4 regions of the Pedobacter ginsengiterrae genome follow, and region 2 is predicted to be linked to each of the others. Evidence: riboswitches for the same ligand, from Rfam matches in the RefSeq annotation. Region 2 holds a riboswitch; each other region holds the start of a gene.

Region 1 (8,014 bases), on a different contig from region 2:
GTTAATTTCCAGGTACTACCTTGAAAACATTTGTAAGATTTTTCTCCAAATAAACCTTGAACAGCACCATCAGGTAATCCTTCTAAAGCCACATTGCTTACAACCCAATCACGTACAACCGTGCCTCTGCTCCCTGTTACACCTGCAGTTACTCTTTTTGCAGTGTTACAACTTTGCATCATAATTAAGGTAGAACATGCTATCGCGATAGCTATAAATAATCTTCTCATTTTTTGTTTAATTAATTTTCGTCAGAACAAACACATAAATCTTGCCAAAACAAATTGAATCTAAAAATTAGTATCAAATTGTTAAATTGCGCATAAAAATATCCTCAATAACAAAAATCATAATGAAACCCGAAACCCTTGCTATTCACGCTTCTAATCTTGTTAAGAATACAACTGGAGATGTTACGCCACCTATAAATTTATCGACAACTTTTTTTCGTGATGAAAACGGAGCTTATCCAGGTGGGCATATGTATAGTCGTGTGAGCAATCCAAATCGTTCTGCTTTAGAAAACACTGTAGCCAAATTAGAATACGGTGAAGATGCAGCGGCTTTTGCATCTGGCAATAATTGCGGCATGAGCTTGTTTCAGGCTTTAAAACCAGGCAGCCATATTATAGCACCAGATGATATGTATTGGGGAATTAAAAAGCAATTACTAACGATTTTTAATGAAACATTAGAATTCGATTTTGTTGATCAAACAGACTTAGAGCTAATAAAAGATTGTGTAAAGCCAAACACTAAATTAATTTGGATTGAAACACCCTCAAATCCATTATTAAAAGTTACAGATATTGAAGAAATCTCTAAAATTGCAAAAAGCTACAACATTACTTTAGCTTGCGATAGTACTTTTGCATCGCCTATCCTACAAAACCCAATTTTATTAGGCGCCGATATTGTAATGCATAGCAGTACCAAATACCTTGGTGGCCACAGCGATATTCTTGGAGGAATTTTGGTAACAGCCAAAAAGGATGAATTGTGGGAGAAAATCAAAAATATTCAACAAACTGGTGGCGCAGTACCATCGCCATTTGATTGCTTTTTACTTTGCAGAAGTATTAAAACTTTGGCCTATCGCATGAAAGGTCATTGCGAAAACGGGAAAAAAGTTGCTCATTACCTAGCGAACCACCCAAAAGTTGAGGCTGTTTTTTACCCAGGTTTAGAAAGTCATCCTCAACACGAAATTGCAAAAAAACAAATGAAAGATTTCGGCGGAATGATGTCGTTTTTAGTTAAAGGCGATGCAGAGGAAACCAGTATGGTAGTTAATAAAGTACAGTTATTTGCACAAGCTACGAGTTTAGGCGGTGTTGAAAGTTTAATTGAGCATAGATATTCTGTAGAGGGACCTGATAGCAAAACGCCTAAAAATTTATTAAGAATTTCGGTCGGATTAGAACACGTTGATGATATTATCGCAGATTTGGAACAGGCTTTAGGATAGAACTTTTGTCATCCTGAGCTTGTTGAAGGAAATACTCATTTAGATCGAACTAGAGCGTTTTTTTGACTAAATGGGCTAAAGTTTCTAATTACCAAAAACTAGAAATCCCATTCAGTAAGTACAAAGCAATCTTAAAATTTTTAGGTCTAGCTCATTAATATTGCTTCTTTCCTCGCTATGACGAACGCTTAATAACAGGTGGTAAACTAACCCTTTGTTTATAAACCCGATTGCAGCGGCAGCCCCCGATTTTTTATCGGGGCTACAGCGAAAAGCGGGACTGTATATTCCGAAGAATTACAATCCCGCTCATTTTCAAATTTTATTTCGGATTACAAGCGGTGACTAACTTAGCCGAATAGTTTGGGTTTAATGGCTCGTTTGTTTGCGCTAAACGCTGAGAACCAGTATTTGCAGGACAAGCGATGTCGCCAGCAGCATCATAAACGATTCTATTTCCTGCAGCGATTAACTCTTTTGGTACATAAACCTGAACTTTTGTTATGGAGTAACCTGAAGGATAATAACGTACATAATACCCATCAGGATGTTTGGTCCAGATGCCGCTTGGCACATCAGCACGAGGTGGAGCCATACCAGCGATTATTGCATACTTTTCCATGTCGGCATAAGTATAATTACCTGAAGAAACCAGTTGGCGAATGTTATTTTCGGCTTCAAAAACTGCTTTTATACCAGATGGCAATTGGTCTTTAGCTTTCTCCATCACATCGAAAGGTAGAACGCCTAATGCGCCTCCTTCTAATTGAGTAAGCTGTTTTGGAGTTAAGAGTTTTATGGCAGTTAACTTGACCTGACCAGCATAATCGGCAAATTTTGTACGGGCAATAATTGTCCACAGCAAAACCTGAATATCGTGTTGATCTACATCCTGGTGTTTTTCTGCACTTTTTAATATAGAAACTACAATTTCCTCTTTCGGGCCTAAAACTGGTGCAAACATATAACCATCGCCTTTTGATGGCGCAAATGTGCCTGCTTTTAAACAATAACTTTTATTGGTCATTTCATAAAGTCCTTCGCAAAGCACAAAACCGCCATCTGGATTTTTAGGCAATAAGTATAAAGGCTGGGCTTTTAGCGTGGCTTTAAAGTCGGGCATCATTTCGCCTTCGCGATTTACATCTTCGAAAGCTGTTGTTATTGCTGCAGGTTGTTTTAAAAATTTATCTACTCCTAAAGCTTTGGCGCCTTGTGCAGTTCCAACTTTTAATAATTTATCTTTTAATCCGCCGAATTGAGCATTGGCATGATTGATACTTGCAATGGCTAATAACACTGCGAAGCAAAGGTTTTTTGCGTTTTTCATTAATGATTAGATTTTAATAGGTAAGACAAACTTAGAGTTTTAAGCGTAAATTTTATATTAAATATTGCGTTTTATCATTTCAATATAAAATTAGGTAGTTCATTTTCAATATATTATTTAATTTTCAGAATTTTATTTTGTGAATTAAAATTAAATTCTCACCTTTGAAATATTATTTGGCAAACAGCTAAATAGAAGTCAATCTTAATCGGGTTGATTTATAAAGAAGTGGCGAGAGACTGGCTCCGTGACCCACTGGCAACCCTCAGAAAGAGAAGGTGCCAATTCCTGACCGAATAACATGGTGTTATTTGGAGATATAAATTAGAACTGATGAAAACATTAAATCTTCTATCGCAAAGCGAGCCCAGTGTAAACCTTAAAAAGGTAGAAAACATTTCTATTTCTTTTATCTGTTGTGATATGCAGGCGATTACTTGTATGTGCTGTTGCATACAGTAATTTAAAAAACTTCCTTTTTTGTTTCTATTTCAAACTGGAAGGTCCCGATAAATCGGGATACGCCTAACGCCTACCAGAATTTTCATGATTTTAAGATTCATGATTTCGGGTAAACTTATCAAACAATCACACATTTAATTATTAGAAATTATGTCAACATCATATAAATTTGAAACCTTACAAATTCACGCAGGTCAGGAAATAGACCCAACAACTGGTTCAAGAGCTGTTCCTATATATCAAACCACTTCTTACGGCTTCAAAAATGCAGAACATGGAGCAAACCTATTTGCGTTAAAAGAATTCGGAAACATTTACACCAGGATTATGAATCCAACGAACGATGTTTTTGAAAAACGTATCGCAGCTTTAGAAGGTGGTGTTGCAGCTTTAGCAGTAGCATCGGGACAAGCGGCACAGTTTATTGCACTAAATAACATTTTAGAAGTGGGCGATAGTATCGTTTCTTCATCACACATTTATGGCGGAACTTATAACCAGTTTAAAGTTTCTTTTAAACGTTTAGGCATTCATGTAGATTTTGCTAACCCAGATGTTCCCGAAGAATTTGAGGCGAAAATTACAGAGAAAACAAAAGCTATTTATTTGGAAACTATAGGCAACCCTGCATTTAGTATTCCTGATTTTGAGAAAATAGCCGCAATTGCAAAGAAATATGATATTCCTTTAGTAGTTGATAATACTTTTGGTGCGGCTGGATATTTATTTAAACCATTAGAACACGGTGCAAATGTTGTTGTAGAATCGGCAACTAAATGGATTGGCGGACATGGAACCAGCATTGGCGGCGTTATTGTTGATGGCGGAAACTACAACTGGGGTAACGGAAAATTTAAACAATTTAGTGAACCATCTGAAGGTTATCATGGTTTGGTTTTCAGCGATGTTTTTGGCGTTAATGGTCCTTTTGGTAATATTCAATTTATTATTCGTGCCCGTGTAGAGGGTTTAAGAGATTTAGGCCCAGCCCTTTCTCCATTTAATTCTTTCCTTTTGCTACAAGGTTTAGAAACATTATCACTTCGTGTGCAACGCCATGTTGATAACGCTTTGGAATTAGCAACCTGGCTAGAAAATCACCCAGCAGTTAAAGAAGTTTCGTACCCAGGATTAGCAAGCAGCAAATACAATAGTTTAGCTAAAAAATATTTAAGCAATGGATTTGGTGCGGTTTTATCTTTTGAGTTAGACGGCAGTAAGGAAAGCGCAACTCAATTAATTGATAATTTAAAACTGATTTCTCATTTAGCTAATGTGGGTGATGCCAAAACACTGATCATTCAGCCTTCGGCAACTACACATCAACAATTAAGCGAAAGCGAACAACTGGCTGCTGGAGTTAAGCCAAATTCACTTCGTGTTTCGGTAGGAATTGAGCACATCGATGATATTAAAGCCGATTTCGAACACGCATTTTCGGCAATCAGTTCGCAATTAAACGTAAAAAGTTTACAGGCCTAATCACTTTCGTTACCAAATCAGAATATCTTTTAAGAATGAGCACATTATCAACATATAATTACAACAAACAATTCAAATTAGAAAGCGGCAAGAAACTTCGCAACCTGCAAATTGCTTATCAAACTTATGGCAAATTAAATGCTAAAAAAGATAATGTAATTTGGGTTTGTCACGCATTAACTGCTAATGCAGATGTTTTTGAATGGTGGGAAGGTTTATTTGGGCAAAATGCTTTGTTTAATCCAAACGATCATTATATAATTTGTGCAAACGTTTTGGGTTCTAACTACGGAACCACAAGCCCTTTAAGTACTAATCCAGTTAATGGATTACCTTATTATTTATCGTTTCCACAATTTACTGTTCGCGATTTTGTTTCGGCACACCAACTTTTAGCTACGCATTTAGGAATTGATTCAATTAAACTTTTAATCGGCGGTTCTTTAGGTGGCCAGCAGGCTGTAGAATGGAGTATTATCGAACCCAATAAAATTGAAAACTTAATACTTGTAGCTACAAATGCGGCACATTCTCCATGGGGAATTGCTTTTAACGAGAGTCAACGTTTAGCCATTACTACCGATAGAACCTTTTACGCAAACCAACCTGATGGTGGCAGCAAAGGTTTAAAAGCAGCACGCAGTATTGCGCTTTTGAGTTATCGTACGTATAATGCTTACGGAAGTACACAAGTAGAAAGTGTAAACGACAAAACAGATAATTTCAGAGCTTCATCTTACCAAAATTACCAGGGAGAAAAATTGATAAACCGCTTTAATGCTTACAGTTATTATTATTTAACTAAAGCGATGGATAGCCATAATGTGGGTAGAAATCGTAAAAGCATTGCGGAAGCCTTGAAATTGATCAAGGCAAATACCTTGGTAATTGGAATTGAAAATGATTTCTTATTTCCAATTGCAGAACAGAAATTCTTAGCAGATAACATTAGCGATGCACAGTTCGCAGCTATACATTCTGAATATGGCCATGATGGGTTCTTGATTGAAACCAACGCCTTAACGAACATCATCGGTACTTTTATTAAAGAAAGCCGAGACAAAAAGATAATTAAGCTACAGCACACAGCTTGATAAGATGGCGGAAGGTTTAAGGAAAAAACCTAGGCTAAAGAAGTAAAATAATTAATCAGCCACGGAAGCACTAAAATAAAGAAAATATGGAATTTAATTCCGTGTAAATCTGTACTTCCGTGGCAAAACATAATAAAATTTGATGGTGAGTATCAAACGTCCAATCTTGATACTCGCTACTTGATACACTAAAACACCATGAGTAAGAATTTAAAAATCGGTTTATTTGGTTTCGGAGTTGTAGGGCAAGGATTATTAGACATAATCCAAAGCCAGAACCTTAATTTAGAAATTATTAAAATCGCAATAAAAGATCCAAAAAAGAAGCGTACGCTTAATAAAGATTTATTTACAACCGATAAAAATGAAATCCTGAATAATTCGGAAATCAATACGATTGTAGAATTAATTAATGATGCTGATGCGGCCTATGAAATTGTAACTACAGCATTAAAAAACGGTAAAAATGTAGTCTCTGCAAATAAAAAAATGATTGCTACTCACTTAAAAGAGTTGGTAGATTTACAACAAAAACATGGCACTTCTTTATTGTATGAAGGTGCGGTTTGCGGGAGTATTCCAATTATAAGAAATTTAGAAGAATATTATGATAATGAGCTTTTTCATGCTTTAAGTGGTATTTTCAATGGTTCATCAAATTATATTTTATCAAAAATTTTTAACGAAAACCAAAGTTACAATGCAGCTTTAAAAGAAGCTCAGGATTTAGGTTTCGCAGAAACAGATCCGATTTTAGATGTTGGTGGTTACGACCCGAAATATAAATTGGCTATTGCAACAGCTCACGCTTATGGTTTATTTGTGAATCCTGATGCAATATTAAATATCGGAATCCAGAATCTTTCTGCTCATGACATTAAATATGCTCGTGAGAAAAATTTCAAAATTAAATTAGTACCCACTGCTCGTAAAGTAAATACAAAAGATATTGTTACCTATGTTTTACCTAAACTTGTTGCAAAGGATGATTTTCTATATAACGTTGAAAATGAATACAATGCAGTAACCGTTCAGGCAGCTTTTGCTGATAAGCAGTTTTTCTTTGGTAAAGGTGCAGGTGGTCATCCAACTGGTGCTGCCGTACTTTCGGATATCGCTGCTTTACGTTATGATTATCGTTATGAGTATAAAAAATATCACTCAGAAAATGGAGCGAAACATACCGAGGATATTTTACTTGAAGTTTATCTGCGTTATGCAGATGAAGATTTAATTAAGTTATTAGAGTTTGACGATATCAGCGAGCGCTATGCTGCAAGCAGTTTCAAATATGTAATTGGGACAGTTAAATTAGAAAACCTGATTAAAAATCGTGATTTACTTTTAGATACTAATGTTTTTATAGCCTACACTGGTAGACAAATTTATAAGCAAGACAAAGTTGCTGATAATGTTTTTGCAGAGGAATTGGCTGCCCTTTAATTTTTTTTAAGGTTAATTTTTTATTTGTTTTGTTGTTAAGCACAAAGGTCGGAGCGAGTCCGACCTTTTGCGTTATTCATTTTTCAAAACAATTTGACCTTAAATTTCCTAAATATTCTGAACTAGTTTCTTCCAGCCATATGCATTAACTTATGTGCTAAATCTTTGCCTAAATATCCATCGATAATTCCATGGACAACATATAAAATTGGAGTCATTAAGATTGCAACAACAAATTTATAGGTGTAACCAACTAAACCAATTGCAAATACCATCTGCCAACTATAGTTATAATTAGGATTAATGTAAAATGCAATAAATATCACAACAAAGCTATCAATAAATTGAGATACCAATGTCGAACCTGTTGCCCTTAACCATAAAGCCTTTTCTCCAGTGATTCTTTTTATGCGATGAAAAATATAGGCATCTAAGACTTGTCCTACAATAAAAGCGGTAATAGAACCGACGATAATCCACATTCCTTGCCCAAAAATACTATCAAAAGCATCAACCATATTTAATGGTCTGCCGTTAACCTTATTCATTACCCAAAAGTCTGATGCTGTTAGGTGAATTGCTCCCCATACAACCAAAAATGCAAATGCAATTAAAATAGCGGTTAATATGGAAAGAAAACGAACTTGTTTTAAGCCAAAATATTCATTAATGATATCTGTCATAACGAAAATTATTGGCCAAGTTAAAACGCCCGCCGACATGTTAAAAGATAAA
Region 2 (8,014 bases):
CCGGTAACCAGTTCCCACAATTTGGGCGTTTTTGCAAACCCAACGTATGAACCGATACTCACTTTCGGCCCTGTATTGTATTTCCCTCTTTTGGTTGTAATTAAAATAACCCCGTTGGCTGCACGGGCACCGTATATGGCAGTAGCGTCGGCATCTTTGAGTACGGTAACGCTCTCGATATCTTCAGGATTTATATCTGAGAGCGGATTGTTGGCCTGCCCTTGAGTGGTGATTCTCTGCAAAGAACTATTGTTGACATAAACTCCATCAATGACGTAAAGGGGATCATTACTGGCATTTATCGAGGTTGTTCCCCTGATCCGGATAAACATTCCGTCGCCGGGAATCCCTGTTGATGTACTTACCTGAAGCCCGGCGGCTTTGCCCTGAAGCTGCTCCGCAAAGGTTGCCGTAGGTTTGGTCCTAATCTCATCAACGGCAATTGTAGAAACAGATCCGGTGAGGGATTTTCTGGTCTGGGTTCCATAGCCTACAACAACCACATCGTTAAGCTGGCTTGAAGTTTCCCTCAAGGTTATGGTAATCGGACTTGCTGCAACAACAAGTTCTCTGGTCTGATATCCGACATAGGTCAGGATCAAGGTATATGGCAATTTCTGTCCGGTTACGAAAACAAATTTTCCATCTCCGTCTGTTGAAACAGAATGCGTTACGCCCTTAATCCTTAAAACAACCCCCGGCAATGGCTGCTTGTTTGCGGAGTCTATGACCAGTCCCTGAAGATTGGAATTGATCAGCGGAGGAGGTTCGACCTGAGCCAGCACATCGGCTGAGCTGACAAGCAATAAAAAGAAAAGAAGAAAGCTTGTTTGAATAAAATACTTTTTCTTATGGAGAAATATTTCCATATTTAACTGGTTTTAAGTTAATGATTAGTTTCATCTGCGTAAGACTGGAGGACATCAGTGCGTGATTGGCATTACAGAACTGATATTCCTGAACGACCGGTGAGGCTTCCTCACTGGTTTTTTTTATTGGGGATTTCAACACATAATTTGAAAGTGAGGTGGATTTCTTAAGAAATTTCTTCAGTGTGCTGAAGGTAACAACCAAGAAGTTTGTGGGTATAAAAAATGTTATATAACTTGTTGATGCTCAAGCGTTCGACGGGCTTCGAATGTAATGGAAGTACTTTTTTCATGATGTGGCAAACATAAATATTAATATTTAATCTACCAAATCTATAGACTATATATTTTATTGTTTATAAAAACGGTATTTGGTAATGCAGATAGGCATTAAAGTAAATAGTATATCTAAAATAATTGAATGAGATTCCATTTCTAGGTTTACGGAAATACACAACGAGGGATCATGCAGTATCGAATACTTATCTATTCAAGTTCTTGCTGGGATATCCTTCGATGTTGCACTAGCCTGCATGCCGTTTACAGTAAGGATCAGGACAGATAGCTCAAGTTGGCATCAGCATCCCCTAGGGCATTGCCGCCTATCCGTACCAGTTTGCGTTCAAGCTCATCCTTAAGTTCCTCGGGAACATTAAAGAACTTCAATTGGTCTGCTTCTATATCATATTTACAGGTCCCGCCTGCCAGTTCGATTCTATTGACAAGTCCCTTTCCAAGGGTAAGTTCCAGTGTTAACTTTCTTGCCTTGTTGTTCAGCAGTTGCTGAAATTGTGCGATTGTAGCCATAACATTAATTTTATTTGTTGAACGTTGATCTTAATTGGGGCCATTTCAAACGACCAATGGCCCCTCCCAAAAGAATTTTGGGCTTAAAAGATTGATTATTTTGCTTTGGGGTTATCCAGAAGAGAGGCCAGTTTCTCTTTTAACGCCTCACCTCGCAAACCTCTTGCAATGATTTTTCCATCCGGGTCAATAAGGAAATTAGCAGGAATAGAGCGGATGCCATATTGTTTGGCAACTGAATTGTCCCAGAATTTCAGATCGGAAACGTGAGTCCAGGTTAACTTATCATCAGCAATTGCCTTTAGCCACGCATCTTTCTTACCGGGCTGGTCTAAGGAAACGCCTAGTATGGTAAACCCTTTGTCCTTAAACTGATTGTAGGCCGCAACTACATTCGGGTTTTCCTGTCTGCATGGGCCGCACCATGATGCCCAAAAATCTACAAGTACATATTTACCCTTAAAATCGGAAAGTTTTACGGGTTTATCATTAACATCATTCTGTGTAAAATCTGGTGCCTGAAGACCTATTCTGGTTTTTTTCACCGCAGCAAAATATACGGAGATGTCTTTACCCGTCTTAGTGGTTTTAATATTGTCACTTAAATCTGCATAAACTTTCTCGGCTTCAGGCTGAGCTGTCTCACTGGTTGCGATTTGCGATATGGCCGTTAAACTAATGTGTGAAGAAGGATTTTTACGTGCGAAATCAAGGTAAATTGGCTCAAGACCTTTGCTCGATTCCTCATACCGTTTGTAGATGGCCTCCGTAAAGGCTTTATCTTTTCTTTGTTCAGGGGATAGTTTACCAAATTCAGCGTTTATTGAAGCCAGCTTATCCTGAACAGGTTTCGTCAATGCTTTTAGTTTGTCATTATCGGCGTTGACCTGCGAACCGGAAATCGTAGCATTTTTCAAGGAATCAGCAGCAGCGAGTTTGATGTTTCCAGGTTCCAGATAAATGGAAAGTAAGTCCCGTTTACCATTTTTTTCTGCGGATTTTTGATAAACTGAGGCCCGAAGCGGATCTGATAAATCACCCTTAAATAAAAAAGAGCCGTTTTTAAGTTCTGTTGAGTCTAAAATTGATCTGCCATCTTTAGCATAACTCAGGTAAATTTTTTCATTACCTTTTGCATTCTTTAAATTTCCGCTGAGGAAAAACGGTTTCTGCGCCAATGCGGCAAGCGGAAGTGCGGCCATGGCAATAAGTAGTATTCTTTTCATATTAACTTGTTTAGATATTCATTACTGCTTTAATAATCCAGGTACGGCATATTAATGTTCATTTTGAGCATAGACCTCACCAATGAGCGTTAGTATTGCTCTAAAGCCAACGGTTTTACCTTCTATCTTAAAAATTATACCTTATAGGATTAACTTTCTCTTACTTATTCAGATTCCCGATGGAAGCCTTTCTTATCTTTCTCTTTTCGGAGAAGGATTTAGCACCTTATTTGGCAACAGGTTGCTAAGACATCATAGGGCCTTTTCCCTCAGTCTTTCTGGATAAGTCATTGAAATTACTATTTCGAATCAAAAGTGTTCCATTTCTATTTGGGTGCAAAATCTGTTTCACCATTTATAACCCATTAAATCTATAGATTTGGTAGTACAAATTAAAGCATTAAATCAATCAAAACCAATTTTTATTTTGATAAACAATATCACTAAATCATTTATCAGAATAATGTTTTAATAAATTAATAATAACTTCTAAAAATGACTGATTTTAAATTATTAATTAATGTTTTATTCCAAAACGAGGCAAAAAAAAATATATTATCATCGCATAATTTAAGCATATTTAGCTGTAAAATTTTACTACCAACCTTTTACGGCGCGGCCTTTGAAAGCCCTCTCTGCTGCTTTTTCTACCTCAACAGACTGGTAGGCTTTAACAAAACGCTTGATTTTATCCTCGTGCTTATTATCTTCTCTTGCGACAATTGCATTCACATAAGGAGACTTGCTATCTTCGATAAACAGCCCGTCCCTTGTAGATATCAAACCAATAGGTGCAGCAAATGTATTGTTGATGATGGCTATAGATACATTTGCATCGTCCAATGACCTCGGAAGTTGTGGCGCCTCAAGCTCCAATATTCTTAAGTTTTTGGGATTTTCGATTACATCATTCAAGGTTGGCAACAGCCCAACGCCGGGCTTCAGCTTGATAAGTCCCGCAGTCTGCAGGAGCAACAGCGACCGGCCACTATTGGTTGGATCATTGGGGATAATTACTGTGCTTTCATCTTTAAGTTCGTTAAGGCTTTTTATCTTTCTGGAATAACCTGCAATCGGATAAACAAAAGTATTCCCTACAATTGCAAATTTGTAACCGTGTTGTTTTGCCTGAACATCAAGATAAGGCTTATTCTGGAATGCATCGGCGTCAATATCTCCCTGATGAATTGCCTCGTGGGGCATTACATAATCATTAAACTGTAACAGTTCTACCTCGAGGTTGTACTTTTCCCTGGCTACCTTTTGGGCAACCTGTGCAATATTATATTCCGGACCAGACTCTACGCCGACTTTTATGTGGTTGGGATCATTTTTTTTCGCATTGCTGCCGCAGGCAGTAAGAAAGGTCACTGATAACAAGAGTACTGATTCTATGCTTTTTCAGAAAGTAGTATTCATTTTATGTTATGGGATTTTAAAAATTATTTTCTATGGTCAAAATATTTTGAAAGTCGATCTCCACCAAACTGGATGATAAAAACGATAACAACCAGCAGGACCAGCACGGTATTCATCACCAGCACATCATAGCCGATATAACCATACTGATAACCAATCTGTCCAAGGTCTCCTGCTCCGACTGCACCACCCATTGCGGAGTAACCAACAAGCGTGATTAAAGTTATTGATGCACTGTTGATGATTGCAGGCAAAGCCTCCGGTAAAAGTACCTTAATAATAATCTGCAAGGGTTTTGCGCCCATTGCTCTTGCAGCCTCAATGTTGAAAGCCTCCACCAAATCGTTCGGACAATCTTATTTGCACCAAACAAAATCTGCTCCTGTCGTACATCAAATGCTTTGTCCACTCAAGATGTTGTTTTCATGTCTGATTAGAGGCCTTATGCAGATGAATGTTAAAATCCAAGTGTACATTGTCATGACACTTACAATAACCTGACAAAACTTGTAAATTCATTTTATATTTCGAACTATTTGTCAGGCATAGTATTTAAAATAATCCATACAAAATTCTGACAAAAGTCTAAAAGCCACCGTGCCATGTTCTCAAAACATGACATTAAGGCTTTTTATTGGCTAATTCACGACAAAAATTCATCATATTATAGTTAGTAATCTGCTATGCTGGCATAGGCTGCGATGGATTAGGCACAGGAATTGATATTAAGTAAATAGACCTGCTATCAAACGCTAATCGACTTATAGTCAATAATTTACAAAATAATCCTAAACTATTAATATGCAAAAATTCACCAAAACAATGTTCAAGGAGCTACTGGATGAGCTTCCTTCTACAACAGAGGTTGCCGGAAGTTCGGACGATGAAGAGGATGCCAGGCCTGTTCGAGGATGTAAGAAAACGATCATCGCTTGGACATTCAGCTGTCACCGTACGGAAATGAAACAACTATTAAAAACTGAATTGCCTGATAAGCTTTCGATTATCATGACTCAGTGCTTTGAGTTAATTGATAAATATAGTGAGGACATTTCCTCAATTGATTATAGTAACTGGAAAAGAGATCACCAAAAACTTAGAGAGGCTGCAATATTTATGGAAGATTTTACCTTCTGGGAAAAGCTGTTACAATCGGGAACGGTGAGAAATCAGATTTTTGCACCACTGGTAGTAATATGCATTGTAGGCTGCGCTGCCATGGTATCAAATAAATTTGGGCATAGCGTGGAAAAACCCAAAGCTAATTCTTCGATTGACAGCAATATGCGAAGGGTTCACGCCCAAGTATTATTGGACGGTATCCCAGCCACTAAAGTAAAAATCTATCACCGTTCAGGTATGCTCATCGGAGATGATCTAGGAAGGTTTGTGATCGACACCAATAGTGCAGAAAAACCAGATAGTCTTGTATTAAGTTTCGGTGATGTTAACAGGAGAGTATGTTTACCAGCCAATTTGGATAGCGTGAGATATGATCTTAGTTCTGTTCCAAGTAAGTTAACTGAGTTGGCGAAGAGGTAAGATTAAGAATGTAGCAAAGAAATTTTTGTAATTAACTAATAGGAAAGGAAAACGATATAGTCATGCCCATACTTAAATCATTAAATAGTGAAAAAGGGTTGCAACTGCAGCCCTTTTTTTATTTGTTTCCAGCATTAAAAAAACAATAGGAACTAAAATGGAGTCAAAACCCAGCAGAGAGGGTCAAGATTAAATAGATGACGTTCTATATTAGCAGCAGCAGAAATCAGGATAAGTAGCGTTGAAGGTTTTCAGCATTCGGGTTTTCTTTTGCCTATAATTGAGTCCACATTCAGATTTCCCCGCCTACCCAATTTTGGTGTAATATAAAAAATCAGACTCTAATTTGATGGGATGTCTGTTGGAATAGAGAAACAAAAGGTGGATCCTTTTCCTATTTCGCTTTCTAGCCAGATCCGGCCATTGTGATGGCTTATGATCTCTTTACAGAAATAGAGGCCGATGCCAAAGCCTGCGGTCGTTTTGCTGATCGTGTTTTCTATTCTATAATAGCGTTCGAAGATCTTGTCCTGATCCTCTGTTGCTATACCTTCTCCCTTGTCTTTTATTAGAAATGTTATCCCATCTGAAGAGAAAAAATAAGTGCATTTAATTTCAGCGCCTCTAGGTGAATATTTTACAGCATTTCCGATTAGGGTTTTTAAGTACCTGCTCAATTCTGTTTCTGTCAGCTGTTATCGTTTTTTCCACGTTGATATAACTAAATATTATAGGATGACTGCTCGTGGTATTTTTGAAGTCTTCCTCTATTTCGCGAATGAGTTGTGAAACTAAAAAGGTGCTTAGTTCTATTATAATTTTGGAATTCTCCAGTCTTGACACGCTCATAAATCCATTAATCATATTTGTCATCTTGCTTATCTGGCGAAGAGACTTTTCGACGGCATTACCGGTCACTTTATCATCAGCTTTTTTCGCATTGAACGCTACGAGTTGTAGATATGCCTTTAGAGATGTCAAAGGTGTTTTAAGTTCATGACTTACCATTCCGATGAAGTCACTCTTCATCTGTTCTTCGTCTTTGAGTTTTTGTATATCAGTTGTCGATCCCACCCACATGATTATCTCTCCTTCATCGTTCATAACCGGAGCAGCTATGTTTAGGTGCCAGCGGTATTTCCCTAACAGATCCTTAAAACGCATTTCAGACTCAAACGGAATGCCTGACTTCGCGGCCGCTGCAAGCCCAATCATGAAAGATTCTACCTCGTCAGGATGCATCATCTGATGATAGCCATAGTCTCGTAAATTTTCGAAACTCATTCCGCTGTACTCCAGCCAGTGCCTATTGAAGTAGGTAACCTCCCCAGTCGGAAGAGCAGTGCTGATTTTTGCCGGCACAAGATCCATTAACCTCCTGAAATGATTCTCATTTTTAAAATGTTCAAGTTCTGATATCCTCAATACATCAAGTTCAAGGTTCAGCAGCTCAATCTTCTTAAGTGCATTTAGCTCTAGCTTTCTACTCTCTGCAAGTTCCGCAAGGCGCAAGACCTTATCGGTAATATTATTAGCATGCTGGATGATATAATCAATCTCCCCATCCTCATTTAAGACAGGGGTATGACTCGGCTCCCAATACCTGGTAATGAATTTACCAGGATTTAGTAGGTCAGGCACATCATATCTTTGGATATCCATGTAATGAGGTTCCTTCGTGCGAAGCACTTCCTGAAGGGAGGCATTGATATTTTTCATTCCATCTGCATCGGGTAAATTTGGATTGTCAGGGAAAGCTTCAAAAATATGTTTGTCTTTAAGAAAGTCCCTTGTAGTCCCCGTAGCCTCTAAAAACTTGTTGCTCGCTGTTATTATGTATAACGAGGCAGAAACTACAAGGTAGCTATTTGGAATAGTTTCAAGGATTTTCAGTGACTCGTTCCTAATATCAGAGATCATTTTAAAACATTAAAGTGTGCCTAAAGATAGAAAAAACAAAATACCCCAAAACTAACACTGATTTTAGATTTATATATCTTGGGAATTGGCAACAATAGACGGATAGAAAAACTCCATATAATTTCTTGAGTTCGCCGCCAGACTCAACAGCGATACATTTGCAATAAGAACTTATGTGATTCTCTTTTTCCGATAACGTGCATCAACTGGACAAACCAATTTATTTCACCC
Region 3 (8,014 bases), on a different contig from region 2:
TCGTACAAGTATTCAGCTTCAACTTGTTTTTCTTCCTTTTCTGTTGATTCTTTATCTGATTCAGAATACTCGATTTGGCTAACTGATTTTTTGAAAACAGATAATGCACCGCTTGCCTTAAAAAATAATGTTAAAGCAAAACAGCAGATTAAAATGTATTTGAAAATACCTGCGTTCATGGTTACAAAGATAAAACCTCTGCGCTTAAAACAGAATTTTTAAGTTAAAGTTCTGTCAAAATTTGAAGCATTTAGGTTTTAGCGAAATCAATATCTGCAACTGTTGTTCTATAATTTACAAAAGCCGCTCTTATTCCTTTCTTTCTATTGTAGAAGGTTGAAGTCATAAATGCCTTAGCCGTGACATTCATTTTATTAAGGAAATCAGATACTAAGTTTTCATTTGTTAAAGAAAAACAACCGTATTTAAACGAACAGGCGCTAATAAAACAAAGTTGTCGTTTATAAAGCTTGCAAATAATTGCGCCATGTTTACATTGCTTTCTACAATTTGCCGATATCCATATTACCATAACTCCTAAAGTAAACCATGCTGGTAAAGCTTTTTAACTGCGGGAGTTTTCGGGAAGAAAATTTAGATAGCTGAAATTTTATATAGGTATTGCTTCAAGGTTTATAAATCGTCGTTTAGATGGTTTTATAGACTGATTATGCTTGTTTTTAGGTTTGCTTTAACGATGGAAACGGCATCCTTTTTAGCTGTCATCCTGAGCGAAGTCGAAGGACAGCTAAAAAGATATAGCTTACAGCGTGTTAAAACGCCAAAAACACTACGACTGCTTGATTAAAATATTGCTCTTGCGATTTGCTTAGTTTGTTCTGGCCTTCCCATTGTATAAAAATGCAATACAGGTGCGCCAAATTCCATAAGCTCTTTACATTGCTTAATCATGGCTTCTGTACCAATTTCTTTCGCTTCAGCATTATTTTTTGCGTGAGATAATGCATCCGTTAATTCATCAGGTAAATCGATGTGGAAGATTTTTGGCAAAACATTTAACTGTGTGAGCGTACTGATTGGTTTCAAACCCGGGATAATCGGCACATTAATATCATTCTCTCTACATTTTTTAACAAAATCGAAGTACTTCTGATTATCAAAAAACATTTGTGTTACAATAAATTCAGCACCCATGTCCACTTTCTTTTTCAAGTATTTGAAATCGGCATTTAAGTTTGGTGCTTCAAAATGCTTTTCAGGATAACCGGCAACACCGATACAAAAATCACTTTTAAATGTCTCTATATCCTCATGGAGAAATTTACCATCATTGTGATTTTTGATGTGTTCGATTAAATCTGTGGCATAACAATGGCCACCTTTCGTTGGCACGAAAGAATGATCGGCTGCACGGGCATCACCACGTAAAGCTAAAACGTTATCGATTCCTAAAAACTGCAAATCGATAAGTGCATTCTCTGTTTCTTCTTTGGTAAAACCACCACAAATTAAATGCGGAACGGCATCAATTTTATATTTATGAATGATTGCCGCACAAATGGCAATAGTTCCTGGACGCTTACGGTAAGAAACCTTCTGCAACAAGCCATTTTCCTGCTCTTTGTAAATATAATCTTCGCGGAGTGAAGTCACATCGATAAAAGGCGGGTTAAACTCCAAAAGCGGATCAATGGCGTCATAAATCCACTGAATACTTTGTCCTTTTATCGGCGGTAATAGTTCAAAAGAGAATAAGGTTTTACCCTTTGCGTTTTTTATATGGTCTGTAATCTTCATTCTGTTGCGTGTTGTTCGTTACGTGTTGCCTGCTTGGATGCCTATTTCACAAATTGTTGGTAATATTTGATAAATCCACTTAGAAGCTTTCTGGTTATCTCAATTCTATTTAATAAAAGTTCGTTACGTCTTGCCTGTTTAGATGCCTATTTCACACGTTGTTCTTAATATTTAACAAATCCAATTCGAAGCTTTCTGTTTATCTCAATCCTATTTAATAAAGATTCGTTACGTGTTGCCTGGTTAGATGCCTATTTCACAAGTTGTTGGTAATATTTGATAAATCCACTTAGAAGCTTTCTGGTTATCTCAATTCTATTTAATAAAGATTTAAACAATTCAGCAGTTAAATAGCTTTGATCAAAAGCAATATAAGTTTGAGTTTCCAATTCATATATTGATCCTCTTGCAATGAAGAAAAATTGAATGCTGTCTTTTGGATAATTCCTTCCACACCCTTCTGCGATATTTGAAGCGATTGAAACAGCACATCTTCTCATTTGGCTAGTTAAACCAAACAATTCCTCTTTAGGAAATAACTTGGATGCAGTATAAATTTCATTCGCCAAAATCCTCGCCTCTTTCCAAACATCTAAATCGGTGTAAGCTTTTTTTTCTTTTTCTATCATGTTTATTCGACGGAAATCTTCTTTATGTATTATCTCCAAGACAGGTAACTGAAAACTCGCAACTGGCATCAGTTAATAGGCTAAATTCGGCGAAAGCCACCTTTCTACCTCTTCAACCGACATATCTTTACGAATGGCATAATCATCAATCTGATCTTTTGTAATTTTTCCTAAACCAAAATATCTTGATTGTGGATGAGCAAAGTAGAAACCGCTTACCGCAGCTGTTGGATACATGGCGTAACTTTCAGTTAAATGTAAATCGATTTTATTTTCTGCATCAAGTAATGCGAACAGCGTTCCTTTCTCGGTATGTTCAGGACAGGCAGGATATCCTGGCGCTGGACGAATTCCTGCATACTCTTCCTTAATTAATTCAGAATTGCTCAGGTTTTCTTCTTTTGCATAACCCCAGAACTCTTTACGCACACGTTCGTGCATACGCTCGGCAAAAGCTTCAGCTAAACGATCGGCCAAAGCCTTGGCCATAATGCTGTTGTAATCATCGTGATTCGATTCAAATTCCTCAACCAAAGCATCAATCCCAATACCCGCAGTTAAAGCAAAACCACCAAAATAATCTTGTATTCCACTTTCTTTTGGTGCGATAAAATCGGATAAGGCATAATATGGTTGTCCATCTACTTTCTCTGCCTGTTGACGAAGCGTGTGAATGGTAACCATTTGCTTATCACCTGTTGCATGTTGAGCGTTAGCTGGTAACACATCACCGTCAACAGACAACTGAATATCATCACCAACCGTATTGGCAGGCCAAAAACCAATTACAGCCCTGGCTGTTAGCAACTTACCATCCAAAATTCGTTTTAACAAAGTTTGCGCATCATCAAATAGCTTTTTGGCTTCATCGCCAATATTTTTATCATCAAATATTTTCGGATAACTTCCGCGAAGTTCCCAGGTATGGAAAAATGGTGTCCAATCGATATATGGAACCAATTCTTCCAAAGGATAATTATCGAAAACCCTGGTGCCTGTAAATTCAGGAACTGGAAGGTTTTGTTCGAAATCGATTTTGAATTTATTTTCTCGAGCCTGTTCAAGCGTTTTAAAACGTTTATCAGAACGTTTGTTTAAATGTGCTTCACGTGCTTTATCATATTCAGCCCTGATGCCTGCAACATATTCATCTTTTGTTTCAGGATTCATTAAGGTGCTACAAACGGTAACGCTCCTCGAAGCATCTAAAACGTGAATGGCAGGCCCCGAATAATTTGGTGCTACCTTAACTGCAGCATGAATACGAGAAGTTGTTGCTCCACCAATAATTAAAGGAATAGTAAAATTCTCACGCTCCATTTCTTTGGCGAAGTGAACCATTTCATCTAACGATGGTGTAATCAAACCACTTAAGCCAATTATATCGGCATTGATTTCTTTGGCTTTTTTAATGATTTCCTGTGCAGGAACCATGACACCCATATCTACAATTTCAAAGTTATTACAAGCCAATACTACGCCTACAATATTCTTTCCAATATCATGCACATCACCTTTAACCGTAGCCATTAAAACCCTACCCGCTGATGAACTTTGATTCTGGTCTGGGTTATCTAACTTTTCCTGCTCAATAAATGGTAATAAATAGGCCACGGCTTTTTTCATTACCCTTGCCGATTTTACCACCTGCGGAAGAAACATTTTGCCTGCGCCAAATAAATCTCCCACAATATTCATCCCATCCATTAACGGACCTTCAATAACCTGAATCGGACGGGGATATTTCTGACGAGCCTCTTCAACATCATCATCCAGGTATTCTACAATTCCTTTTACAAGCGAATGCGATAACCTTTCTTCCACCGTTCCTTTTCTCCATTCTTCATCTCGAACGACTTCTTTACCTTTACTTTTTATGGTATCGGCATATTCAACCAATCGTTCGGTAGCATCATCTCTGCGGTTAAGCAAAACGTCTTCCACACGCTCTAAAAGCTCAGGTGGAATTTCCTGATAAACCTCTAACATACCAGCGTTTACAATGCCCATATCTAAACCCGCCTGAATGGCATGATACAAAAAGGCAGAATGCATCGCTTCGCGAACGGTATTATTTCCTCTGAAAGAGAATGAAATATTCGAAACTCCACCACTCACTTTTGCATGTGGCAGATTTTCTTTGATCCACCTTGTGGCATTTATAAAGTCAACAGCGTAGTTATTATGCTCCTCCAATCCCGTTGCAACGGTTAAAATATTCGGGTCGAAAATGATATCCTCAGGAGGAAAACCAATTTCACTGACCAAAATATCATAACTTCTTTTACAAATCTCTTTTCTACGTTCGTAATTATCGGCTTGTCCTTGTTCATCGAAAGCCATTACCACTACCGCAGCACCGTATTGCATAATTTTACGAGCGCTCTCTCTAAATTTATCTTCGCCTTCTTTAAGTGAAATCGAGTTTACAATTCCTTTTCCCTGCAAGCACTTCAAACCATTTTCAATAACCGACCATTTAGAAGAATCGACCATGATTGGCAATTTGGCAATATCAGGTTCTGAAGCAATGAGGTTTAAGAATTTGGTCATGGCTGCTTCTGAATCGAGCATACCTTCATCCATATTCACATCAATTACCTGTGCGCCACCTTCTACCTGTTGCAAGGCAACGGCAAGAGCAGCTTCGTAATCTCCGCCTAAAATCAATTTAGAAAACTTTGGAGAACCTGTGATGTTCGTTCTCTCCCCAACGTTTACAAAAATACTGTCTGGTTTAATAGTTACTGGTTCCAAGCCGCTTAAACGCATAAAAGGCTCAATTACTGGTAATTTTCGTGGAGCTGCCTTTCTTGCATTATTCGCAATACAACCAATATGTTCTGGCGTTGTGCCACAACAACCACCCACAATATTTACAAAACCTGATGCAATAAAATCATCAACCAAGTGTGCGGTTTCATGCGGTTGCTCATCATAAGCACCAAACTCATTTGGCAAGCCTGCATTGGGATAAGCAGAAACATAACAACCTGCTTTATTTGCCAATTCTTCAATGTGAGGCCGCATTTCTTTTGCCCCTAAAGCACAGTTAAAACCGATACTTAAGGGTTTTGCATGCATCACAGAATTTAAGAAAGCTTCTGCAGTTTGTCCAGATAAAGTTCTGCCCGAAGCGTCGGTAATGGTACCAGAAATCATAATTTCCAGTTTCCGCCCAATTACTTCTTCGTATTTTTTGATGGCTACAATAGCCACTTTAGCATTTAAAGTATCAAAAATGGTTTCAATTAAGAGTACATCTGCACCACCATCTACCAAGCCACGTACCTGCTCGTAATAAGCTTCCTCTAATTCATCAAAATAAACGGCTCTGTAACCAGGGTCGTTTACGTTAGGCGACATAGAAAGGGTACGATTAGTTGGGCCAATAGCGCCAGCAACGAAACATTTCCGATCAGGATTCTTTGCCATAAACTCATCAACCGCTTCCTTGGCAACTCTCGAACCTTCGAAACTCATCTCGTAAGACAAATCTTCCATCTGGTAATCGGCCATGGAAATACGTTGTGTACTGAAGGTATTGGTTTCTATAATATCAGCGCCCGATGTTAGATATTCGAGGTGTATGGCTTTGATAATATCAGGGCGTGTAATGTTTAGCAAATCGTTATTGCCTTTAACATCACAAGGATGATTTTTAAATCTCTCCCCTCTAAAATCTTCTTCCGTTAAAGTATAACGCTGAATCATGGTACCCATCGCACCATCGATTACCAAAATACGTTTTTCTAATTCTTCTCTAATGCTCATTTGTTGTTTCTAGTAGCAAGTTGTTAGTGTCGAGTAGCAAGATTTCTTGACATCGATCTAACTGCAGATAACGAGCAAAAAATATTAGACGAACATGTCTTTATATTTGATACTTTATACCTGATACTTAAAAAGCTTATCTTAAAAGTTGGCGTGTAAACTACCACTAAAACTTATCTGCTCTCGCCACTGCTGAGATTAGAATGTAGCACCTTGTTGGCACAGGTTGCTAAGACTTCGTTGGGTCTAATCCCTCCGTCTTTCTTAATAAGCATACAAAAATGCAACAAAGCAACATCAATTCCAAAAATTATCGCTTTGCTACCAAATAAAATTACAAAGGCCACGCAAAACTGCATGGCCTTAAGAATATTGTTCTGTTTACAGATTACTTTCTGCTTCCGAAAATACGAAGTAAGAAAAGGAAGATGTTTAAGAAATCCAAGTATAAAGATAATGCTGCAACAATGGCCATTTTCTTAGATTCTACTTGTAAAACCTGCTCGCCACTTGCTTCTATTCCTTCGCCAATACGTTTAATTTTTTGAACGTCGTAAGCGGTTAAAGCTGTAAAAATAGCGATACCGATGAAAGCCATAAATAAACTGAATTGCTCACTTTGAATAAACATATTAACAACACTCGCAATAACTAAACCGATCACGCCAACCATTAAAATTGGTCCGAATTTACTTAAATCGATGTTTGTGGTGTAACCCATTACAGCCATAATACCAAATATACCAGCAGCACCTGCAAAACAGCTTACTACCGAACCTGAAGTGTATGCAAGAAGGATAAAGCTTAAACTGATACCTGTTAGTACCGAATACAAAACAAAAACTCCAACTAATGCTGGGTATGAAAGTTTACTTAAACCAAAACCCATTAGCAGAACCAAACCAAGTGGTGCAAACATAGCAATATAGCCAAAAATTGACATACCAGCTTTTCCTGTTTCTGGATTGATATTAATTAAGTATTGCATAAATTGTTCGTTTGTACCGAAAAGATATGCAGCAACTGTTGATAAGCTTAATGCCACAAACATCCATAAGAAAACATTTGCGAAGAATTTCTTAGAAACAGAACCTTCTTGTACAAAAACGCTGTTTTCCTGATATTGATAATTTTGTTGTTCCATTTTTTATTTTGTGTATTTAATGATTTTAAAAATAACAATTTAGTTCAATCTTTTTGTCAGTAATTCTTCAACTTTCTTAAAGAACTGTAACGGTTTTAGTGTACGCCAGGGAAGATTATCAAAAGCACCACCAAAATTAATATAATAATCGATGCTATTATCTTTAAACTCCTGAATAACGTGCTCCTGGAAATTTACGCCCACAATCCAGCCATCTTCTACTTCCTGAAACCATTCTTCATAATAACTATCATCAGAAGCATGGAAGTTTAAAACATTCTCACCAATAAGGATGAATTTGTTTATGCCTTCATCCATCATCAACTCTAAAATATCCCGTTTGAGCAGCATGATGTCGTTATTTATCGCATCATTCCATTCACCGATTAATTCAATTATAGCGTAACTCCGATCGTAATCTGCATAGAGCACTTTCATGTAAAGCGTGTTCGATCCAAATTCATCCCACTGCGGATGGAGTAAAAAATTGTAAATCTGTTTATCGAAGTAAAGTTCCGAATATTCGGTATTGTAAAATGGCGAACGCTCATCTTCTGCCGAAATGTATTCATCTCTCCACTGGTAATAAGGTTCGATTTCGTGCATTTTAAGTTAAAAGTTGAAGGTTAAAAGCTAGCTAATGGCTTTGCTAAAAATTAAACTATATGGGTTCTTTCTGAAAATTCGTCCTTAAACAAGTAGCTTTTAA
Region 4 (8,014 bases), on a different contig from region 2:
GCCTGGAATGAAAACCCTGCACCGAGTGATATTATTCAATTAAAATACTACTCCGCTTTGCAGCGAAGTATTGAAGCCTAAATAATAAATATACCCATGAGTTGGATATACAATAGTGATTACCCATCTGTAGATGATTTAAGAAATAAAGCAAAATCGAAAATGCCACGTTTTGCTTTTGAATATTTGGATGGTGGTTGTAATGAAGATGTAAATCTGTTTCGCAATACGGATGATATCAGAGCTTTAGAACTTTTACCTTATTATCTGAAAGATTTTAAAGAAGCATCGTTAAAAACAGAACTTTTCGGGCATACTTATGATGCCCCTTTTGGTGTTGCTCCTGTAGGTTTACAAGGCTTAATATGGCCGAATGCACCAGAAATTTTAGCAAAAGCTGCTTTTGAGCATAACGTTCCTTTCATTTTGAGTACGGTTAGTACGGCTTCGATTGAAAGAATTATGGAAATTACAGAAGGTAATGCCTGGTATCAGTTATATCATCCAGCAGAAGAATTGATAAAAGATGATATAATTAATAGGGCAGAAGCTTCTGGTTGTAAGGTTTTGGTTATTCTTTGTGATGTACCAAGTTTTGGTTTCAGACCGAGGGATATTCGTAACGGCTTAGCTATGCCACCAAAAATGTCGGTTAGAAATATGTTGCAAATTGTTGGTAGACCTGAATGGGCATTAAGAACTTTATTTCATGGCCAACCTGCTTTCGAAACCATGAAGCCATATATGCCAAAAGGTTTAAATATGAAACAACTTGGTTTGTATATGAATAGAACCTTTTCGGGCAGATTAAATGCCGATAGGATTGCTTCTATTAGAGATAAATGGAAAGGTAAGTTGGTTTTGAAAGGTGTTGCAACAGAGGAAGATACACAAATGGCGATTAATCTAGGTTTGGATGGAATTATTGTTTCCAACCATGGTGGCCGACAATTAGATGCTGGCCAATCTGCGATTAAGCCGTTAATTCAAATTGCATCGCAGTATAAAGATAAAATTAAAGTGATGATGGATAGTGGAATTCGCTCAGGTCCGGATATTGCCAGAACAATTTCTGCTGGTGCAGAATTTACTTTTTTAGGTAGAACCTTTATGTATGGAGTTGGTGCATTGGGTGATAAAGGAGGAAATCATACCATGTCGATGCTTAAAACTCAGCTTAAGCAAGTAATGGATCAGGTTGGCTGCGAAAAAATCGAAGACTTATCAAAGCATCTTTCTTAATCAGAAAAATAGTTTCTCAAAATATTTTATAAATTAACGCTTATAAAAAAGGTTTGTTTCGATATCGAAACAAACCTTTTTAATTTATGTGAATGTGCCAGCAAAATGGATAAACTTTAGTCATTGCAAGGTTAGAAGCATTCTTAAAAGGAAAACCATCAAATTAGGAATATTTTGTGCTTCGCAATGATGAATTACAAACAGATGATCGCTAGCGGTTATACCAGCTACTTTTTCAGCAGTTCATCAATTTCGCTGTTAAATTCCTTGACAAACTCATCGTAAAACTTACCCGTTGCTGGTCCATTATAGCCTGTGTGTATTTTAGCTACATTACCACTCTTATCAATAAAAATGGTTGTAGGAAAAGATACAAATGAATTTAAAGCCGGAAGAGACTCGGCAACAGCTTGCTTATCAGCCTTGCCCGCAATTACCTGGTCATATTCAATTCCAAAACGATTTCGGAAATTTGTTAATGCTTTTTTAGCATATTCTGCATCGGTTTGACGCTCATAATGAAGAGCGATTACTTCTACGCCTCGTTTTTTATTTTCTTTATACCAAGGTGCTATAAAACCAGCTTCATCAATACAATTTGGGCACCAACTGCCAGTAATCGTTAATACAACTACTTTGTTTTTATACTTATCATCCTTCAACGAAATTTTCTTCCCGTTTACATCAGGTAAAGAAAAATCTAGAGTTTTATAACCTTCTTTCAGATAGGTTAATTTGTATGCATCTGGAAGCGCAGCATCTTTATTTTTAACTCCCGTAAATGGCTGACTTCCTCTTGCGCTTAAAATTTCACCAGTTAGAGTTCCATCCGATTCAAATTTTCCTTTGTAATAAGAAGGGGAAGAGCCGATAAATGCTGAAAGTTGAAATTCATTTCCCTGAACAGTTCCTTCCAAATAACGTGAATCGCCCGTTACACGTAGGAAAGTTCCAGTAATTTTATTGCCAGTTTGCTTAAACAAACCAACAGTCTTCTCTTCTTTCCCATCGGGAGATTTAAAAATCACATCGTAACTGCCAGAATAATTACCCGCTGCAGCCTTACCATTTGGCTCAAAACGGTAATCTTTTTTCTCAGCAGAAATTTGTGTGGCTTTGCCCGTACCATTTTGTTTTCTTAAACTGCCGTTAAGGGTATTGCCATTAATGCCAAGTGCAAGTTCGTTATCAAACTGATCAATTTTTACAAAAATAGAATCTGCCGTCTGCTTAATCACTCCACCTTCAAAGCTTTCTTCTGCATTTCTGAAATACAGTTTTTTCAGGCCGTCTTTATCTTTTATCTCAAAATTAAATGGAATGTCAAGGTCGGGTTTAATTTTAAATACACCCCTCCAGTTTCCATTCGGCGAAAATGCGGCAGATTTTTGGTTATAATTTTTATGTGCTTGTGCATCTGCATGAACAATAGATTCGGCCTTTTGCCCTTGGGCAAAGCTAATCGATGGAATTGCAAAAGCAATTGCAAAGGGAATATATAGGGATTTATTATACATTGGGATATTTTTATCTACTAATTTAGTCGACAAATATAAGGAGCTATTTCCCAAAGAAAAAATATTTATAAAAAAATCTATAAAAACTATAGAGTATATGTGATTAATTATATCTTTGCGCCAGTTATTTTAAAATACTTATCAAGAAAGGTGGAGGGAATGGCCCTACGAAACCTTAGCAACCATCCTTATTATGAGGAAATGGTGCTAATTCCATCTGGCAGGAATGTCGGGTAGTTAAGTCAGTTGCGATAAACCCACACAATAAGTGGAGCACTTCTGATTTACGGGGTGCTTTTTTTTTGCCCGCTATTCTGATAAGTAGTATTAATTAAAATCCATTCAAATGAAAAAGACAGACGAGCGCAAATTCAAAAAAAACATTTCAATTAAACATATCGGGTTCTTCCGAATGTGTAAGCCCTGTTAAAGCTTCTTAGTTTTAACAGGCGCTCTTAATAGCCCTCAATATTTTTAATCAAAAAAATACAGTTTAAAACTGTGCTGGGCTTGCTATGCCTAATTATTACGAACATTAACTCATCATTAATAAAAAAATATGTTTAAAAATTTAAAACTACCGCTGGTTGTATTTTTGCTTTTCATAGGGCAAAAACTTACAGCGCAAAATATAGTTGTAACTGGAACGGTTAAAGAAACATCTGGAGAAAGCATTCCTGGAGCTTCAGTTTTACTGAAAGAAACCAAACAAGTTGTTGCAACTGATGCTAAAGGTGCATTCTCGATTAATGCTCCAGATAAAAGTACATTGGTTATTTCTTACATAGGCTTTAAAACGCAGGAAATTCAAATCAATAAAAATTCGGGCGCTATAGTTGTTACACTTCAATCGAGCGAAAATGCCTTAAACGAGGTTGTTGTAACCGCCTTGGGTATTTCCAGACAAAAAAAATCTTTAGGATATGCCGTTCAGGAGTTAAAAGGGCAGGATTTAGCAGAGGCAAAAGAATCTAATTTAGTTAATGCTCTTGCAGGTAAAATTGCTGGTGTTCGGGTTACCAATAGCCAGGGCGATATGGGTTCGTCGAGAGTGGTGATTCGTGGAGAAACTTCGATTTCAGGTAATAATCAACCACTTTTCGTAGTCGATGGAATTCCAGTAGATAATTCTCAATTAAATTCTGGTGGAGCCAGAGATTATGCAAATACAATTTCTGATATTAATGCAGATAACATTGAATCGATAAGTGTATTAAAAGGCCCAAATGCTGCCGCTTTGTATGGTTCGAGAGCAGCAGCTGGTGTAATCATTATTAAAACAAAAACGGGTAAAAACAAAAAAGGATTAGGGATTACCCTTAATTCGAACATTGTTGCAGAAAGTTTGCTAACACTTCCAGTTTACCAAAATGCTTTCGGACAAGGCTCTGAAGGTAAATTTAGTTACGTTGATGGTAAAGGAGGAGGCATTAATGATGGTGTTGATGAAAGTTGGGGACCAAAATTAGATGGTAGATTAATTCCTCAGTTTTTCTCTAAAGGTGTAGCAGTCCCTTTTGTTGCAAACCCAAATAATGTTCGCGATTTTTTTGAAACGGGATATTCTTTAAGTAATGGCATTGCAATAGCTGATGCATCTGAAAAATTCGATTACCGCTTATCATACAATAATTTACAACAAGGTGGTATTGTTCCAAACTCTGGTCAGGATAAAAATACTTTCTCCCTAAACACAACTTTAAGGGTAACGCCAAAACTAAGTGTTACAGCTAACGCAAATTATAGCAAACTAAACTCCGATAACTTGCCTGGAACTGGTGGTTCAAGATCGACCAGTACGATGTTGCAGTTTACCTGGTTTGGTCGTCAGGTCGATATTAATCAATTAAAAAATTACCTTGATGAAAACGGAAATACCTTTAACTGGAATAATAGCTATTATAGCAATCCATATTGGGTAGCCTACGAAAATACGGTTTCTCAGCAGCGTGGACGTATTATTGGTAGTTTAGGTTTAAACTATAAAATAATTGATGGCTTGGAATTTAACTTCAGCTCGGGAACAGATTATTATAACGATCGCCGTAAAATAAAAATTGCTTATGGTACAAATGGAACACCATTTGGCTCTTATTCGGAAAGTGCATTTACAGTTAGTGAGAATAACACGGATGCAACTTTGAATTTTAACAAACAACTAAATAAAGATTTTAGCTTAGAGGCATTAGCAGGTAGCAACATTCGTACACGTTATATCGAGCAAAACGATCAAAGTGCGCCAAGATTAGCCGTAGCAGGCTTATATTCCTTGAGTAATTCCAGAGACCCGCTTATTTCTTCTAATAATTATAGTAAGCTAAAATCTTATAGCGTTTATGCTTCGGCACAAATCGGTTTTAGAAATTATTTATACGCAAACATTACCGCTCGTAATGATTGGTCGTCTACTTTAGCGGCTCAAAATCGTTCTTATTTCTATCCATCATTTAATGGAAGTTTTATATTAACTGAAGCACTAGATATTAAGAGCGAAGTACTTGATTACGCAAAAATTCGTGGTGGCTGGTCGAAGGTTGGTAAAGATGCAGACCCTTATCGTTCGGTTAATACTTACGTTTTTAGTGCGCCTTTTGGTTCAAATCCACAACTTACGGCATCTACAACAGATTTAAATCCAAATTTAAAACCCGAAACAACAACTTCATCAGAGCTTGGAGCCGAAGCAACCTTCTTTAGTAAAAGAGTACGTTTAGACTTAAGCTTATACAATACCAATAGTTACGATCAGATTTTAAGCGTTGATGTAAGTCCGTCAACAGGTTTCCGTTCAAAACTTTTAAATGCAGGAAAGATTAATAATAAAGGAATTGAGATTCAATTGGGCTTAACACCAATTAAAAAGCAATTTTCCTGGGATATCGATGTGAATTATGCGGCAAACAGAAGCAAGGTAATCGAGTTAGATAAAGCTGGTTTGCTGCAGAATTATGTTGTTGCAACAAACTCTGCTCAGGTGATAGCAGCTGTTGGTCAGCCGTATGGAACTTTGTTTGGCAATGCTTTTTTACGTGATGGAAACGGCAATATTGTAGTTAACGCAACTGGTGCGCCCCAAACTGATCCAACTAAAAGGGTTTTAGGTAAATATACGCCCGATTGGATTGGTGGCATTTACAATACATTTAGTTACAAAGGCTTGAGTTTAGGTGTTTTAATTGATGCAAGTTTTGGAGGTTCTATTTACAATGGTACTTATGCAACAGGAACATATACTGGGGTACTTGCTTCAACACTCCCAGGTAGAGCTGCAGAATATGGAGGTATTTCTTATTATTATCCTGGAAACGTAAAAGCAAACGGTACGGTTAGAGTAAATGGAACAGCCCCAGCAGGCGTAACCGTTTATGATGATGGTATTGTTTTCGATGGCGTAACTGCTGATGGAAAACGCAATGAAAAAATATTACCAGCTCAACAATATTATAAGTCGTTTCGTACCATAGATGAAGCCAATATTTTTGATGCTTCTTATGTAAAACTTCGTGAGGTTAAACTGAGTTACAACTTACCGTCTAAATGGATTCGTTCTCTTAGCCTTCAGGGCGCTTCGGTTTCTTTAGTTGGTCGTAACCTTTGGATTATTCATAGAAATGTAGAAGATATTGACCCTGAAGTTGCCTTTAACACGGGTAACGGACAAGGTTTGGAAAGTCTTTCAAATCCAACAACCCGCAGTTATGGTCTTAACCTTAATATCAAATTTTAATCGTTTTAACATGAAAAATTATAAAATATACTTGTTGTCAATTTTAACATTAGCAGTTTCATCTTGCAGCAAAGAATTAGATAAGGTTAATATTAACCCAAATGCAACCGAAAATGCACAACCCGATTATTTGTTAACAGGGGCAATAAAAAATACAACCGATGCGTATTGGAGTACAACAAATACAATGAATTCAAGTTCGTTGTTTGTACAGCACTGGTCTAAAATTCAATATACCGAAGAAGATCGATTTATCTATTCAAATAGTAGTTTTACAGCACTTTGGTCTACCGGATATTCTCAAAGTATAACTGCTTTCAACAAAATTATTGAATTAGGAAATGCACAGGCAAATCCAAACTATAAAGGTGTGGCTTTGGTGTTACGTTCGTGGGTTTTTTTATTACTTACCGATGCTTATGGCGATATTCCTTACTCGCAGGCTGGCAAAATTAGCGAGTTTATAACACCTGCCTACGATAAGCAAAAAGATGTGTATTTTGGTTTATTAGACGATTTAAAAACAGCAAAACTGAGTTTAGATCCTGCTTCGAAAGCTATTTTAGGCGATGTAATTTATAATGGTAACATTGCCAGGTGGAAGAAGCTTGCAAACTCTTTAAGACTTAGAATCGCTTTGCGTATTGCCGATAAAGAGCCTGCAAAATCTAAGCAGGTTTTAGATGAAATTAAAGCTGAAGGTGATGCATACATAAGCGATAATGCAGATAATGCACAGCTTGTGTACTTAACTTCTCCACAGCAAAACCCCGTAAGTGCTTTGTTCGAAACCAGAGATGATTATCGTATAAGCAAAACAATTGTTGATAAGCTTTTTGCTTTAAATGATCCGAGGCTTCCTATTTATGCAAGTAAAACCCAAACGGCTACGCCCGAAGAATATATCGGTGTACCTAATGGATTAACAAACTCTGAAGCTAGTATTCTTGGTTTTGCAAAAACATCTAAACCAGGCGCTTACTTTTTGTTGCCTCAGGCACCAGCTGTAATTTTTAGTTATTCAGAGTTACTTTTCGATAGGGCAGAAGCAGCGGCCAGAGGTTTTACAACAGAAAACGCAGCAGATTTATATCAACAGGCAATTAAAGCATCGTTAAAACAATACAACATTTCTGATGCCTTAGCAAATACCTATGTTGCGCAGCCAGCCGCTCAATACGATGCCGCTAACTATAAAAAATCTATTGGCGAACAAAAATGGCTTGCACTATTTGGTCAAGGTTTGGAAGCTTGGGCAGAGAGAAGAAGATTAGATTATCCACAATTAACTGCATCGGTTAATACGGTGCTAAACGGACAAATTCCTGTTCGCTTTATTTATCCAGGTACCGAGCAATCGCTAAACGGACAGAGTTACAAAAACGCTGTGGGTAGTCAAGGCGCTGATTTATTAACCACCAAACTTTGGTTTGATGCTTTTTAGGTTGATTTCATAACCATCATTTCGAGTGAAACCGAGAAATCTTTGAGTTTAATTTATTGACTCAAAGATTTCTTTTAAAAATTT

What was found. Region 2 has a riboswitch for S-adenosylmethionine ahead of ABD692_RS09085 (redoxin domain-containing protein). Riboswitches for the same ligand answer to the same signal wherever they lie in the genome.
Region 1: it holds a riboswitch for S-adenosylmethionine, as region 2 does, so the genes downstream of both, ABD692_RS06910 (O-acetylhomoserine aminocarboxypropyltransferase/cysteine synthase family protein) here and ABD692_RS09085 (redoxin domain-containing protein) in region 2, are expected to answer to the same signal.
Region 3: it holds a riboswitch for S-adenosylmethionine, as region 2 does, so the genes downstream of both, metH (methionine synthase) here and ABD692_RS09085 (redoxin domain-containing protein) in region 2, are expected to answer to the same signal.
Region 4: it holds a riboswitch for S-adenosylmethionine, as region 2 does, so the genes downstream of both, ABD692_RS01440 (SusC/RagA family TonB-linked outer membrane protein) here and ABD692_RS09085 (redoxin domain-containing protein) in region 2, are expected to answer to the same signal.

What each region holds. Positions count from the first base shown of each region.
Region 1 is NZ_BAABAK010000005.1:78,338-86,351, forward strand. Features, by position in the region: gene ABD692_RS06895 (hypothetical protein) at 1-230, opposite strand, end outside; gene ABD692_RS06900 (trans-sulfuration enzyme family protein) at 353-1,468, shown strand; gene ABD692_RS06905 (hypothetical protein) at 1,791-2,798, opposite strand; SAM riboswitch class I at 3,014-3,124, shown strand; gene ABD692_RS06910 (O-acetylhomoserine aminocarboxypropyltransferase/cysteine synthase family protein) at 3,411-4,742, shown strand; gene ABD692_RS06915 (homoserine O-acetyltransferase family protein) at 4,778-5,836, shown strand; gene ABD692_RS06920 (homoserine dehydrogenase) at 6,035-7,279, shown strand; gene ABD692_RS06925 (queuosine precursor transporter) at 7,402-8,014, opposite strand, start outside.
Region 2 is NZ_BAABAK010000009.1:278,686-286,699, reverse strand. Features, by position in the region: gene ABD692_RS09095 (SusC/RagA family TonB-linked outer membrane protein) at 1-869, opposite strand, end outside; gene ABD692_RS09090 (hypothetical protein) at 1,422-1,676, opposite strand; gene ABD692_RS09085 (redoxin domain-containing protein) at 1,772-2,902, opposite strand; SAM riboswitch class I at 3,092-3,191, opposite strand; gene metQ (methionine ABC transporter substrate-binding lipoprotein MetQ) at 3,500-4,273, opposite strand; gene ABD692_RS09075 (ABC transporter permease subunit) at 4,345-4,659, opposite strand; gene ABD692_RS09070 (hypothetical protein) at 5,123-5,863, shown strand; gene ABD692_RS20955 (sensor histidine kinase) at 6,205-6,540, opposite strand; gene ABD692_RS09065 (PAS domain S-box protein) at 6,488-7,783, opposite strand.
Region 3 is NZ_BAABAK010000020.1:334,562-342,575, reverse strand. Features, by position in the region: gene ABD692_RS20185 (hypothetical protein) at 1-179, opposite strand, end outside; gene metF (methylenetetrahydrofolate reductase [NAD(P)H]) at 805-1,758, opposite strand; gene ABD692_RS20175 (four helix bundle protein) at 2,010-2,387, opposite strand; gene metH (methionine synthase) at 2,460-6,161, opposite strand; SAM riboswitch class I at 6,332-6,435, opposite strand; gene ABD692_RS20165 (Bax inhibitor-1/YccA family protein) at 6,550-7,305, opposite strand; gene ABD692_RS20160 (hypothetical protein) at 7,345-7,911, opposite strand; gene murQ (N-acetylmuramic acid 6-phosphate etherase) at 8,011-8,014, opposite strand, start outside.
Region 4 is NZ_BAABAK010000001.1:358,323-366,336, reverse strand. Features, by position in the region: gene ABD692_RS01455 (FGGY-family carbohydrate kinase) at 1-81, shown strand, start outside; gene ABD692_RS01450 (alpha-hydroxy acid oxidase) at 97-1,242, shown strand; gene ABD692_RS01445 (peroxiredoxin family protein) at 1,470-2,759, opposite strand; SAM riboswitch class I at 2,895-3,003, shown strand; gene ABD692_RS01440 (SusC/RagA family TonB-linked outer membrane protein) at 3,319-6,486, shown strand; gene ABD692_RS01435 (SusD/RagB family nutrient-binding outer membrane lipoprotein) at 6,497-7,930, shown strand.